2 regions of the Pseudoalteromonas sp. SG43-3 genome follow, and region 1 is predicted to be linked to the other one. Evidence: predicted binding sites of a transcription regulator. Region 1 holds the regulator's gene; the other holds the start of a gene.
What was found. Region 1 encodes sigma-54, which starts transcription at its own class of promoters, with help from an activator protein. Its sites were predicted from a motif close to GTTGGCACGNNNNTNGNNT; they were not measured.
Positions count from the first base shown of each region.

Region 2: the regulator sigma-54 is predicted to act here: its motif matches at 3,915-3,933, upstream of H5157_RS06205 (LiaF domain-containing protein).

Region 1 covers NZ_JACJFC010000001.1:68,417-74,507, reverse strand. The annotation lists gene H5157_RS00380 (KpsF/GutQ family sugar-phosphate isomerase) at 1-941, shown strand, start outside; gene kdsC (3-deoxy-manno-octulosonate-8-phosphatase KdsC) at 942-1,493, shown strand; gene lptC (LPS export ABC transporter periplasmic protein LptC) at 1,490-2,044, shown strand; gene lptA (lipopolysaccharide transport periplasmic protein LptA) at 2,034-2,579, shown strand; gene lptB (LPS export ABC transporter ATP-binding protein) at 2,576-3,301, shown strand; gene H5157_RS00355 (RNA polymerase factor sigma-54) at 3,371-4,870, shown strand; gene hpf (ribosome hibernation promoting factor) at 4,897-5,184, shown strand; gene ptsN (PTS IIA-like nitrogen regulatory protein PtsN) at 5,189-5,641, shown strand; gene rapZ (RNase adapter RapZ) at 5,660-6,091, shown strand, end outside.
Region 2 covers NZ_JACJFC010000005.1:125,990-132,080, forward strand. The annotation lists gene H5157_RS06170 (hypothetical protein) at 1-278, opposite strand, end outside; gene H5157_RS06175 (CreA family protein) at 326-811, opposite strand; gene H5157_RS06180 (5-carboxymethyl-2-hydroxymuconate Delta-isomerase) at 1,019-1,348, shown strand; tRNA gene H5157_RS06185 (tRNA-Ile) at 1,659-1,735, opposite strand; gene H5157_RS06190 (hypothetical protein) at 1,989-2,486, opposite strand; gene H5157_RS06195 (YqaE/Pmp3 family membrane protein) at 2,856-3,014, opposite strand; gene H5157_RS06200 (BON domain-containing protein) at 3,087-3,653, opposite strand; gene H5157_RS06205 (LiaF domain-containing protein) at 3,982-4,650, shown strand; gene H5157_RS06210 (VOC family protein) at 4,689-5,105, opposite strand; gene suhB (inositol-1-monophosphatase) at 5,349-6,091, shown strand, end outside.

The DNA of each region.
Region 1 (6,091 bases):
TTCGCGTTTTAGATGTTGAGCGCCAAGCACTTAGTGATATTGCACAATATGTAGATGAAAATTTTCATAACGCGTGCCAATTAATGTACGACTGTGAAGGCCGTATTATTGTTATTGGCATGGGAAAATCAGGCCATATTGGCAATAAAATAGCGGCAACCCTTGCAAGCACTGGCAGCCCTGCGTTTTTTGTTCACCCTGGTGAAGCAAGTCATGGTGATTTAGGTATGATCACTAAAAATGACGTGGTTATGCTTATTTCTAATTCAGGGGAAACCAGCGAAGTTTTAAATATCATTCCGGTTTTAAAACGACTTGGTGCCAAAATGATAGCGATGACTGGCAATACACAATCAACCATGGCAACCCTTGCTAATGTACATGTATGCATTAAAGTAGAAAAAGAAGCTTGTTCATTGGGTCTAGCCCCTACATCAAGTACCACTGCAACGCTTGCGATGGGCGATGCCATGGCAGTTGCATTATTAGAAGCTCGCGGCTTTACAGCTGATGACTTCGCGCTATCTCACCCAGGTGGTAGTTTAGGCAAGCGCTTATTACTTACTTTAAAAGATGTTATGCACAGCGGCGCAAATACACCTATTATTGATGTTTCACAAACAGTTAAAGATGCTCTAATAGAAATGTCAGCTAAAGGATTAGGTATGTCAGCCATTGTTGATGAAAATCAGCAACTCGTAGGGTTATTTACCGATGGTGACTTACGTCGCATTTTAGAACAAAGAATTGATATTCATACAACACAAATAGATGTTGTTATGACTAAGTCATGCACTACAGCTACGCAAGATATTTTAGCCGCTGAAGCGCTCAATATTATGGAACGTAAACGTATAAATGGCCTAATCGTCGTCAATGAGAAAAACCAACCTATTGGCGCATTAAATATGCAAGACCTATTAAAAGCAGGAGTGTTATAAATGCAATTTGAAGAACTCTATCAACCGCTGAGCGATGATGCAAAAGCACGCGCTAAAAAAGTAAAACTACTTATATGCGATATTGATGGTGTATTTTCTGATGGCCGTATTTACCTTGGCAATCAAGGTGAAGAGCTAAAAGCATTTAATACAAAAGATGGTTTTGGCATTAAAGCACTTATAAACAGTGGCTTTGAAGTAGCTGTTATTACTGGTCGTCATTCACAGATAGTACAACAACGTATGAGCAGCTTAACCGTACAGCATATTTATCAAGGCCAAGAAAATAAGCTCATTGCCTATCAAGAATTAAAAGATAAACTCAACCTTAGCGATGAACAAATTGCTTATATTGGTGATGACGGTCCTGACATGCCTGTTATGGAGTTAGTAGGCTTTGCCGTTGCAGTAAATGATGCCCACCCTCTTATTAAGCGTTTGTCACATTATGTAACGCAAATGCCTGGTGGTTTTGGCGCTGTGAGAGAACTCACCGATTTGCTCATGCTTGAAAATGGTAAAGCATTGACTACACAAGGCACTAGTTCATGAATGCAGCGCGCATAATATTAAGCGTTTTATTCATTAGCTGTATGGTTTGGCTTTGGTACCCTTATTTTACACAAACAAATATTGTGCCTCAGGCTGAGCCTGAAGTTGTTGCTAAGCCTGATTACATAGCTATTGAGCTCAAACAGACAGCCTATGATGAGCAAGGTAAAATTAGCCACAAAGTCACTGCGGCTAAAATGGAGCTATACCAGCAATTAGGTTTCACGTTTTTTGAAAAACCCATTTTTACTTTATATAACGAGCAACAAACGTGGCAAATAAATGCAGACGAAGCAACATTATATGAAGATAAACAATTAATTTTAGAAGGTAATGTGGTTGCCAAAAATTTAACCGATAACGCCATGATAGACAAAATCAATGCTGATAATATTCAGGTTGATATAAAGTTATTAACAATGCGTTCGGAGCAACCCGTCATTATCACTGGACCCAATTTAAAAATCACCGGTAAAGGCCTAGAAGCCGACTTGAAAACCGAAGTGATAAAACTAATTAACCATACGCGAACCATATATTATGACCAATAAAATATTAAAATCACTTATAATTCCTACACTTATACTAGCGTTTAATAGTAGTGCTGCAGAGCAAAACACGCAACCTGCTGCCAATCAAATTTCAATAAGTGCCGACAAGCAAGAAGGTCAATTGAAAGCTAATGTGGGTATTTTTGAGAAAAACGTTGAGATTATTCACGGTAATCGCCGCATTACAGCCGATCGCCTCGAAGTACACAAACGTGATGAACTTGGTGATAATAAACAATTATTAATTGCCACAGGTAGCCCTGCGCACTTTGAAGAAAAGCAATCAGACGGCACGACTATGAGCGCCAGTGCTGACGAAGTACGTTATGATGTATCTAAGCGTTTTTTAACGCTTGTTGGTAATGCACAAGTATCGCAAGCCGGACAAAAAATAAATGCTAAAAGCATTACCTACGACATAGAGCAGCAGCTCATCAGTGCCGAAAAAGATGAAAACTCAACTGACCGCGTTCACACAATTTTAGTACCGATCGAAACTAAAAAAAGTAAAAAAGGCGATAAAGGTCAACCATGAGCACATTAAAAGCAGAACTATTAGCAAAAAGCTATAAAGGTCGTGAAGTTGTAAAAAACGTCGGCCTTGAAGTACAAGCTGGCAGTATAGTTGGCTTACTTGGCCCTAACGGTGCTGGTAAAACAACGACTTTTTATATGATTGTAGGGCTTGTTCCTAGCGACAAAGGTAAAATATCTATTGATGATAACGATATTACTCTTTTACCTATGCATAGTCGTGCTAGATTAGGCATAGGCTACTTACCACAAGAGTCATCGATTTTTAGAAAGCTGACTGTTTATCAAAACTTAATGGCCATTTTAGAAACGCGCAAAGAACTAAATAAACAAGCCAGAGAAGACACGCTCAATAACTTATTAGATGAATTTAGCATACAACACATTCGTGATAGCCAAGGTATGGCATTATCGGGGGGAGAACGTCGTCGTGTAGAAATAGCACGAGCGCTGGCAGCAGATCCTAAATTTATATTACTGGATGAACCGTTTGCCGGTGTTGACCCTATTTCGGTATTAGATATAAAGAAAATAATAGAACATCTTAAAAATCGTGGGATTGGTGTATTAATTACCGACCATAACGTAAGAGAGACCCTTGATGTTTGTGAAAAAGCCTACATTGTTTCTCATGGGGAGCTGATTGCATCAGGTACTCCAGAACACGTATTAAATGATAAAACAGTACGCGATGTTTACTTAGGCGAGCAATTTAGGCTGTAACATTTACGCCATGTCTTTAAGCATCTGCTAGTATTAATTATAACAACATAAAAGGATTGTTAGAGATACATGAGGCAATCACTACAGCTGCGCATGGGCCAGCAACTTACAATGACTCCACAGTTGCAACAAGCTATTCGTTTGTTGCAACTCAGTACATTGGATCTCCAGCAAGAAATACAAGAAGCTCTCGACAGTAATCCACTATTAGAGGTTGAAGAGGCAGACTATTCCGAAGACGCTGCTGGTAAAAACGAGCAAAAAGCTGATACCGATGACATAACTGTTAGCGCATCTGCTGATGATGCTCCGAGCGAATACGAACAAGATACTGGTGAAGCACTTGCAAAAGACACGCTAAGTGACGACATGGCTATGGATGTCAGTTGGGATGAGTACATGAGTGCCGCTCCTGCAGCCTCATCAGGTCCAATGCCTGAAGACGAATCAATATACCAAGGCGCCTCTACTGAAACGCTGCATGAGTATTTAATGTGGCAATTACAACTAACGCCATTTAGCCCTACAGACGAAGCTATTGCTATTGCTATTGTAGAAGCTGTCGATGATTCAGGTATTTTAACACTAAGCTGCGAAGAGATTTTAGAAAGCTTTAATCAAGAAAACGAAGATGATAACGAAGTCGAACTTGATGAAATTGAAGCGGTATTAAAACGCATCCAACTGTTTGATCCTGTTGGTATTGCTGCACGTAGTTTACAAGAGTGTTTGTGTATTCAGCTTAATCAATTTGATAAAGAAACACCTTATATTAATGAAACGAAAATGATTTTAACCGAGCATATTGATCTATTAGCAGCTCGCGACTATCGTACATTAATGAAAAAAACTAAGCTCAAAGAAGAAGAGCTTAAAGAAGTAATGACACTAATACATACTCTCAACCCAAAACCTGCAGATACTATTGTAAGGGAAGAATCTGAGTATGTTATTCCTGATGTGTCAGTTAAAAAAATTAAAGGCCGCTGGGTTGTCGAATTAAACCCAGATAGCATGCCTAAAATTCGTGTTAATAGCCAATACGCAGCAATGTCTCGCACTGTAAAATCAAGTGGCGACAGCCAGTTTATTCGCTCACATTTACAAGAAGCTAAATGGTTTATTAAAAGCTTAGAAAGTAGAAACGACACGCTATTAAAAGTTACTAATTGTATTGTTAAGCAACAACAAGGCTTTTTTGAACATGGCCCTGAAGCCATGAAACCAATGGTTTTAAATGATGTTGCTGAAATGGTAGAAATGCACGAATCGACAATTTCTCGCGTAACTACTCAAAAGTACATGCATACACCCCGTGGTATATTTGAGCTTAAATATTTTTTCTCAAGCCATGTAAGTACTGAAAACGGTGGTGAATGTTCATCTACAGCAATACGTGCGCTTATCCGAAAATTAATCGCAGCAGAAAACTCAGCAAAACCATTGAGTGATAGCAAAATAGCGGATATATTGGCTGAGCAAGGAATTAAAGTAGCGAGACGTACAATCGCAAAATACCGCGAATCTCTTGCTATTCCACCGTCAAATCAGCGTAAAAGTCTGATTTAAGACGCTAAACTAAGAGGGTAATGCTTATGCAACTAAACTTAACTGGTCGTCACGTAGAATTAACCGATTCACTAAGAGACTATATTAATACTAAATTTGCGAAGCTTGAAAGACACTCTGATCATATTAATAATGTTCATGTCATTCTCGATGTAGAAAAATTAAATCAAAAAGCAGAAGCCACAATACACGTAAGCGGTGCTGAGCTATTTGCCTCTACAGAACATCAAGATATGTATGCCGCTATTGACTCGTTGATCGACAAGCTCGATCGCCAAGTAATCAAACACAAAGAGAAGCTTGCTCGACACTAATATGATGAAATTAAGTTCACTTATATGCCAGGACTGCAGCAAAGCTGCGGTCCTTTTTAATAGCAAAAAAAGAATTTTAGAGTTCATTAGCGAACTTGCTCACGACAAACTTCCGTATTTACCGCAACAAGATATTCTTAATGCTTTAATGAGCAGAGAGAAATTAGGTAGTACAGGTATAGGACGTGGCATTGCTATTCCTCATGGAAGAATGAGCGGTGCAGAAGAGCCTTTGGCTTTAGTGCTCGTTAGCGAAACTCCAATAAACTTTGATGCAATCGATAATCGCCCTGTTGATATTTTTGTCGCACTCATCGTACCAGATGGCGATAACCAGCAGCACTTAAAGACTCTAGCAACCATTGCTGATAAACTAAACAACAAAGATTTTTGTAAACAGTTACGCAGTGCAAAATCTGATACTGAGCTTTACCAAGTTATTGTCGATCAATCATAGTTTTATAAAGGGTGTTAAATGGAGTTAATTATCATAAGCGGCCGTTCTGGTTCTGGAAAGTCGGTTGCTTTGCGCGTTGTAGAAGATTTAGGTTATTATTGCGTAGATAATATTCCAGTAAACCTACTACCTTCATTAGTTCGCAGTGTGTCTGATAGCTACGATAAAATTGCTGTTAGCATAGATGTGCGCAACATACCTAAAGAACAAGATGAATTTAACGATATTCTTGAATACTTACCAGGCTTTGCAAACCCTACGTTATTTTATTTAGATAGTGACGATCAGACATTGATCAAACGCTTTTCTGAAACACGCAGATTACACCCACTATCAATAGACTCGTTGCCTCTTGATTTAGCCATCAAAAAAGAAAAAGAATTACTTGATGTATTAACCACTCGCGCCGACTTTATGATAGATACGACTGATTTAAGTGTTCATCAACTC
Region 2 (6,091 bases), on a different contig from region 1:
TGTGGAAAAACTTGCGGTTGTAATTGCTGCGGTGCAACTAGTTGGATAGGCCATGCGTTCATACCCGCGTAATTAGTAACGCGGTTAAAAACATTACTCGCCATTTCTTCAATGCTCGATACCGAATCAGGGAAAAAAGTGGCCGTTGGCAGTATTATTTGAGTGTGCTTTGTAAAAAACTCAGCATCAAAGTTTTCTACAGCCCAAATAAATGTATCAATAAGCCATTGCTGTTCTTGCTGCTCTAATAATGGCTTTGATTTAAATAAAGCTAACATAGTGTGCTCTTTTAGGTTTTAGTTTAGGTGCTTACGTAGGTGCTAACTTAGTCTTTTTGTGTAAGCGCCCAGTCCCACGCTTGAGTATTGTATAGCGGCACTGTTGATAGCGCATGGTGGTGGCTTCCACTGGACTCTTTAGTTGAGTACGATAAGTACAATAAAGTACGATTTTCAGCATCGTAAATACGACGTACTTTTAGTGATTTAAATAATATACTTTTAGATGATTTAAAGATCACTTCGCCCGATTTGCTACGGTCTATTTTTTGTAGCTGCTGCGCTGTAATTGGCCCCGTTTGACGACACGCTATAGACATATCAGAGGGATCTGAAAAATCTAAATTAGCCTCTATATGACTAATATGACAAGTAACGCCCTCAACAATAGGATCTTGCTGCGAATTCACCACAACATCTTTAGTTGTAAATAACCCAAGGCTTACCGAAGCAACATCGTCAGAGCAAGCACTTAACGTAACAATTGCACCTGCAAGTAAAGCTAAACGTTTAAATTTTTGTGGTAATTTCATACTTATCCTTAATCAATATATAGGTAACTTAGTAGATAAGTTACTAAGCGAAGGTTCACCTGTTTGTTTTTATACTAACATCAAAAATAAATACGACTAAATTAGTTTAAAGTAAAGATTTTAGATAGCTCAGGGTTTAGTGACCCCTCTTGTATTTGATACAATTACCTCTCGCTCATGCAGTAACTCATAATAGGAAACGCCTAAATGCCGCACATTATTATTGAACACTCAGAAGACCTCCCCGTTTTACCTCAAGTACTGGTAGAAAAAATTCATACAACCGCTTTCGAAAGTAACTTGTTTGAATTAGAAACCATAAAAACACGTGCTATTGCTTATCAGCAATATCAACTTGGCGCAGGAAAATCAGGGTTTATACATATCGCGGTACATATTTTGGCAGGACGCTCAATTGAGCAAAAACAAATGTTAAGCGAACTGCTACTTTCATGTTTAAAAACATATTGCAGAGCATCAGACAGTCTAAGCGTAAATATTTACGATATTGAGCATGAGATATACCGTAAAAATTAGTTAACTCTTGTAGCTTTGAGCAATAAAAGTAAACACTAGTAAGTAAAAAGCCCCAATAGGGGCTTTTTTGTCTTCTGACATTAAATGCTGATCACTGTCACTTATAAAGCAAAGCATCTGATCTAACGCTGGAATTTAATAGTGCATTCGCACTATTCCAAATTTAAGAAAGCTTAGCTTAATCTATGGATTAACTTTATTTAGATTACGTTTATTCTTAGGGGTAACTAAAGAATAAAAATTACACAATATTAAATTAATGTAGCTTTAAATAATTTGGATAGATATTTACTTGGGAAATTTGTAAAAGTGGTGGCCCCTCCCAGACTCGAACTGGGGACCTAACGATTATGAGTCGTGTGCTCTAACCAACTGAGCTAAGGGGCCAACTTTATATAACTGCTAGGCAGTTAATTTTTGAAGCGTTCAGTCACAGAGCGACTAAAGCGGGTTGCAGTATAAAAACTTTTTAGGTGCTTGTCACTACCAAAAACCTTTATTTTAACAATCAACAAGCTAACTGCTTAAATAGTAATCTTTTAAGTGGGCATAAACATAAAATGTAAGATATTTACCGTGCTATTCACTGCATTAAATTATAAACAAAACCTATCCCATATAGTCTTTTATATTTAACCCTCTACTTTTTAAGCAAAGCTAACATATATGTGTAGGCATACAAGGCTGTAAAAAATATGCTTGGGGCTACTGTCAGTGCCAGATTAGGTGTCTGATTAACTACATTCACCATAATCACTAAGCTCGATTGAACAGTAATCGGAATAATAGGCGCAAAAAGTACGCCTGCTTTTTTTTTATTACTTAAATACGAGGCGCTAGAGTTAATTGCATTATTAAAACTTTGTCGTATTGCGACGTTTTGTGGTGTTTTAGAATGAAACATACAAATAATTGGAGTTACGAACGCAAGCGTTACATAACTAAACTTATACTTGTTGACGACCTTTTCTAAAATAAAGGTAAAAAACAGCGTTACAAATCCACTATACAACCCTTGCACTAATGCAGCTTGAAAAGTGACCGATTTAGCAATGTCTGCCGCACTATTTGCCCAGAAGGCCCAACTAAAATAAAAAATGAATGACACAACGCCTGACATTATAAGTCGAATATTCAATTAACTACCTCAACATGCCTAAAAACCTAGTTTAATGATAACACTAGAAGTGAAGGTAATATTGTCACTAAATAATAAGGTATTTGATTGTATATTATAGATGTATAAACACACTAATGTTGAAGATTTCCTAAATGGCATCAAATCAGAATCTGAGCGCGACTGTTAGCTGGAAAGCTTATTAGTAAACAATAAGTATAGTTTTAAAATAATATTGGGAGTGAGTTAAGGAAGTGAATTAATGGGTTGAAGAGTTTTAAAAAATGGATTTAATCTAAAAACTCTCTAAAAACTAATATTGTGAGCCGATCGGTACTAAAGTATTTAGCTAAACCTCAGTAGTCGGCTTACACAATATATAATCTGTCATTATTTTTTCGCAATAATGTAGATTGCATGTATTAACCCTGGGAAATAACCTAGCAGTGTTAATAGAATATTTAACCAAAAATGCATACCTAAGCCAACTTGCAAAAACACACCTAATGGCGGTAATAAAACCGAAAGTATTATACGAATAATATCCATGATCAAACTCCATTTAAATTAAACATTGAAAAGACTTAAAGCCCAGTATTACTGGGCCTTAACTATACTGTATTATTCAGCAACAATAGCTAGTTTATCAACTACGTCGCGAACATCTTCAGCATTTTTAGCAATTTTAACTGCTAGTTGCTTTTCAGCTTCAGACTCTACAGAGCCATTCAGAGTTACCACACCGTTGTCGGTATCAACATCAATGTCTGTACCACCTACTTCTGAGTCAAACAGGAAGCGAGTTGTGATTACAGTGGTGATTTTAGCGTCCGTTAGGTCGTTATCATCATCGTCCATCATGTCGTTGTTTTTATCTTCGGTGTCCATGCTTTTAACAACAGTAAGGCTGTTATCAACATCAGTTACACCATCTAGGCTAAGTACAAGTTCTTCTGCTAGCTCTTTATCGAGTTCGCTATTAACTTTACCTGTAAGTACTACCTTGCCATTTTTTACATCAGTGTTAATGTCAAAGTTGTTTAGATTAGTGTTCATAAGTAGAACGGTTTCTGCCTTACCATCAATCCAAGCATCTTTACTTTCGTTTTCCCAGCTGTTTGCTTGGGCACCCATAGCCGTAGTACCAAGAACTAGAGCTGCGATAATAGATTTGTTAAATGTTTTCATAATCTTTCTCCTTTTGATTAAAGACACTTTAACTAATGCGAGCTTCAGGCCAACTTTATTTATACTTAAAATTCAAAGGCTTGAATTAATTAAAAGATAAAACCTTATCTATGTTTGTGTAACTATTTACAGGCTACTCGGTAAAACTTTCTCAAATAGTGAAAATAGCTAGATAATTGCTCTTTTGGTTAATCTATCGTTAATATAACAAAACAAAAAACACCGTTAAAAAATAACCAATTGATAATTAATGAAATTATATTTGGTACGCGGTTTGCAGCCTAACTACAAGAGCAGTATCAATAGTAAATATAATAAGGAATAACTCATGTCTGTAAAAGTTGAAGACCGCCCAATAGAGCAAGTACGCGAACAAGTGATTGATCAATTAATTTATAATTACAGTCATGGTGTTATTTCTGTTGATGCATTCGAAAGACGTTTAGATAATGCGATGGATGCACCTAATAACGAAGCTCTGCTAGCCTTAGTAGAAGACTTAACACTTAATACCGATCAGCAATATAAAGCAGAAAAACAATCGCAATTTACACCACATTATAGTGCACAGCAAAACAGTGATGATGATTTTACATTACGCAGTATTTTAGGATCTAACGAGCGAAGTGGTCAGTGGGTTGTGCCAAAAAATATATATTTGAGTAACTTTATGGGATCGGTGGTGCTTGATTTTACCGATGCTATTTTTGCGCATCAAAATGTAACTATTCACGTTAACTGTATTTTTGGTAGCGATGAAATTTACGTACCAGAGCATGTCAATGTAGTGTCTAAAATGTTTTGTATTTTAAGTAGCCTTGAAAATAAATCTGTGTCGCTTAACAAACGCCAAGGCCCTACAATTCATATTGAAGGAAAGGCAGTAATGGGCTCGGTTGAGGTAAAAATAAAGCGCACAATTAAAGAAAAATTTATGAGCTTTGCAAATGAGCTAAAAACCCAGTTTGGCACGGGTAATAATAATCGCTCACTATAATTGAGTAGCAGCACTTTAGCGTGCTGCTTAGTATTTTATTATAAATCGTTATTTCGCTCGCTTGGTATATCACTTAAATACTCTACAAACTCAACTTCAAACCCTGCAGGATCAATAAAGTAGACATTCTTTCTGAAAGGATTCTCGTTACCTTGCTTGCTTAGAGTAAAACCCACTTTATTTAAGCGCATTACTACTGCGCTTAAATTATTAGTTACATAAGCAAAGTGTGCAAAACCAATTTGATGGCCCGATAAGTTTCTGTTTTCACCTTCACCATGACTGCTTATCGCAATGTAATGCGTGTCATCTCCAAAGTGTACCCAGCGTCTTGGTTTTCCATGCCAATCGCCTCTGCCCTCACTTCTAATCGACCAATGTGGAAATACAGCGCGATAAAATGTAAGCATACTATCTATATCACTCGCGACTAAGTTTACGTGCTCTAAATACATAATGTTATCCTATCAGTTAAGTTAGGAGCACGATAAAACCTCAAGTTAACTTTAGGTAAAGTGTTATTTAAAATTAATTTATTTAAATGCAGATAATTATTTTTTAAAAATATATAAACTTTTCAATCTTGTATAAAAAACAAACACAAGTATTTGGGGTTTATTGTTTACTTTATGGCAAAAGTCGCTAAAATACGCCGGCTGAAATATATAAACGTTCTTTTACAACCCAAAGGTAATACCATGCATCCAATGTTAAACATTGCGGTTCGCGCTGCGCGCAACGCAGGCAAAATTTTACTTCGCGCAAGTGAAGATTTATCAAAAGTTGAAGTGCAACAAAAAGGCGCTAACGACTTAGTAACTAACATTGATAAAGAAGCCGAAGCCGTAATTCGTGACACTATTTTACAGTCTTACCCTACTCACTCAATTGTTGGTGAAGAACTAGGTGAGCATAAAGGAAAGGATGATGATTACCAATGGATTGTAGATCCTATCGATGGAACAACTAACTTCATCAAAGGTATCCCTCATTACGCGGTTTCTATCGCACTTAAAGTTAAAGGTCGTTTAGACCAAGCTGTTATTTATGATCCAATTCGTGGTGAGCTTTTCACTGCATCTCGCGGTCAAGGCACTCAGTTAAACAGTAAACGTCTACGCGTTAGCAAAACTACGGTTCTTGCAGGCACTGTACTTGCTACTGGTTTCCCTTTCAAAAACAAAAACCACATGGATGCATACACTGAAGCGTTTAAAGCATTGTTTGTACACACTGCTGATATTCGCCGTGCAGGTTGTTCTGCTTTAGATATGGCATACGTTGCAGCTGGCCGTGTTGATGGATTTTTTGAAATTGGTTTAAAACCTTGGAACTCTGCTGCGGGCGAACTAATGGTTAAAGAAGCGGGCGGTATGGTTGTAGATTTCGCCGGTGGTAATAACTATAACCACAGCGGCAATATTATCTGTGGTTCACCAAA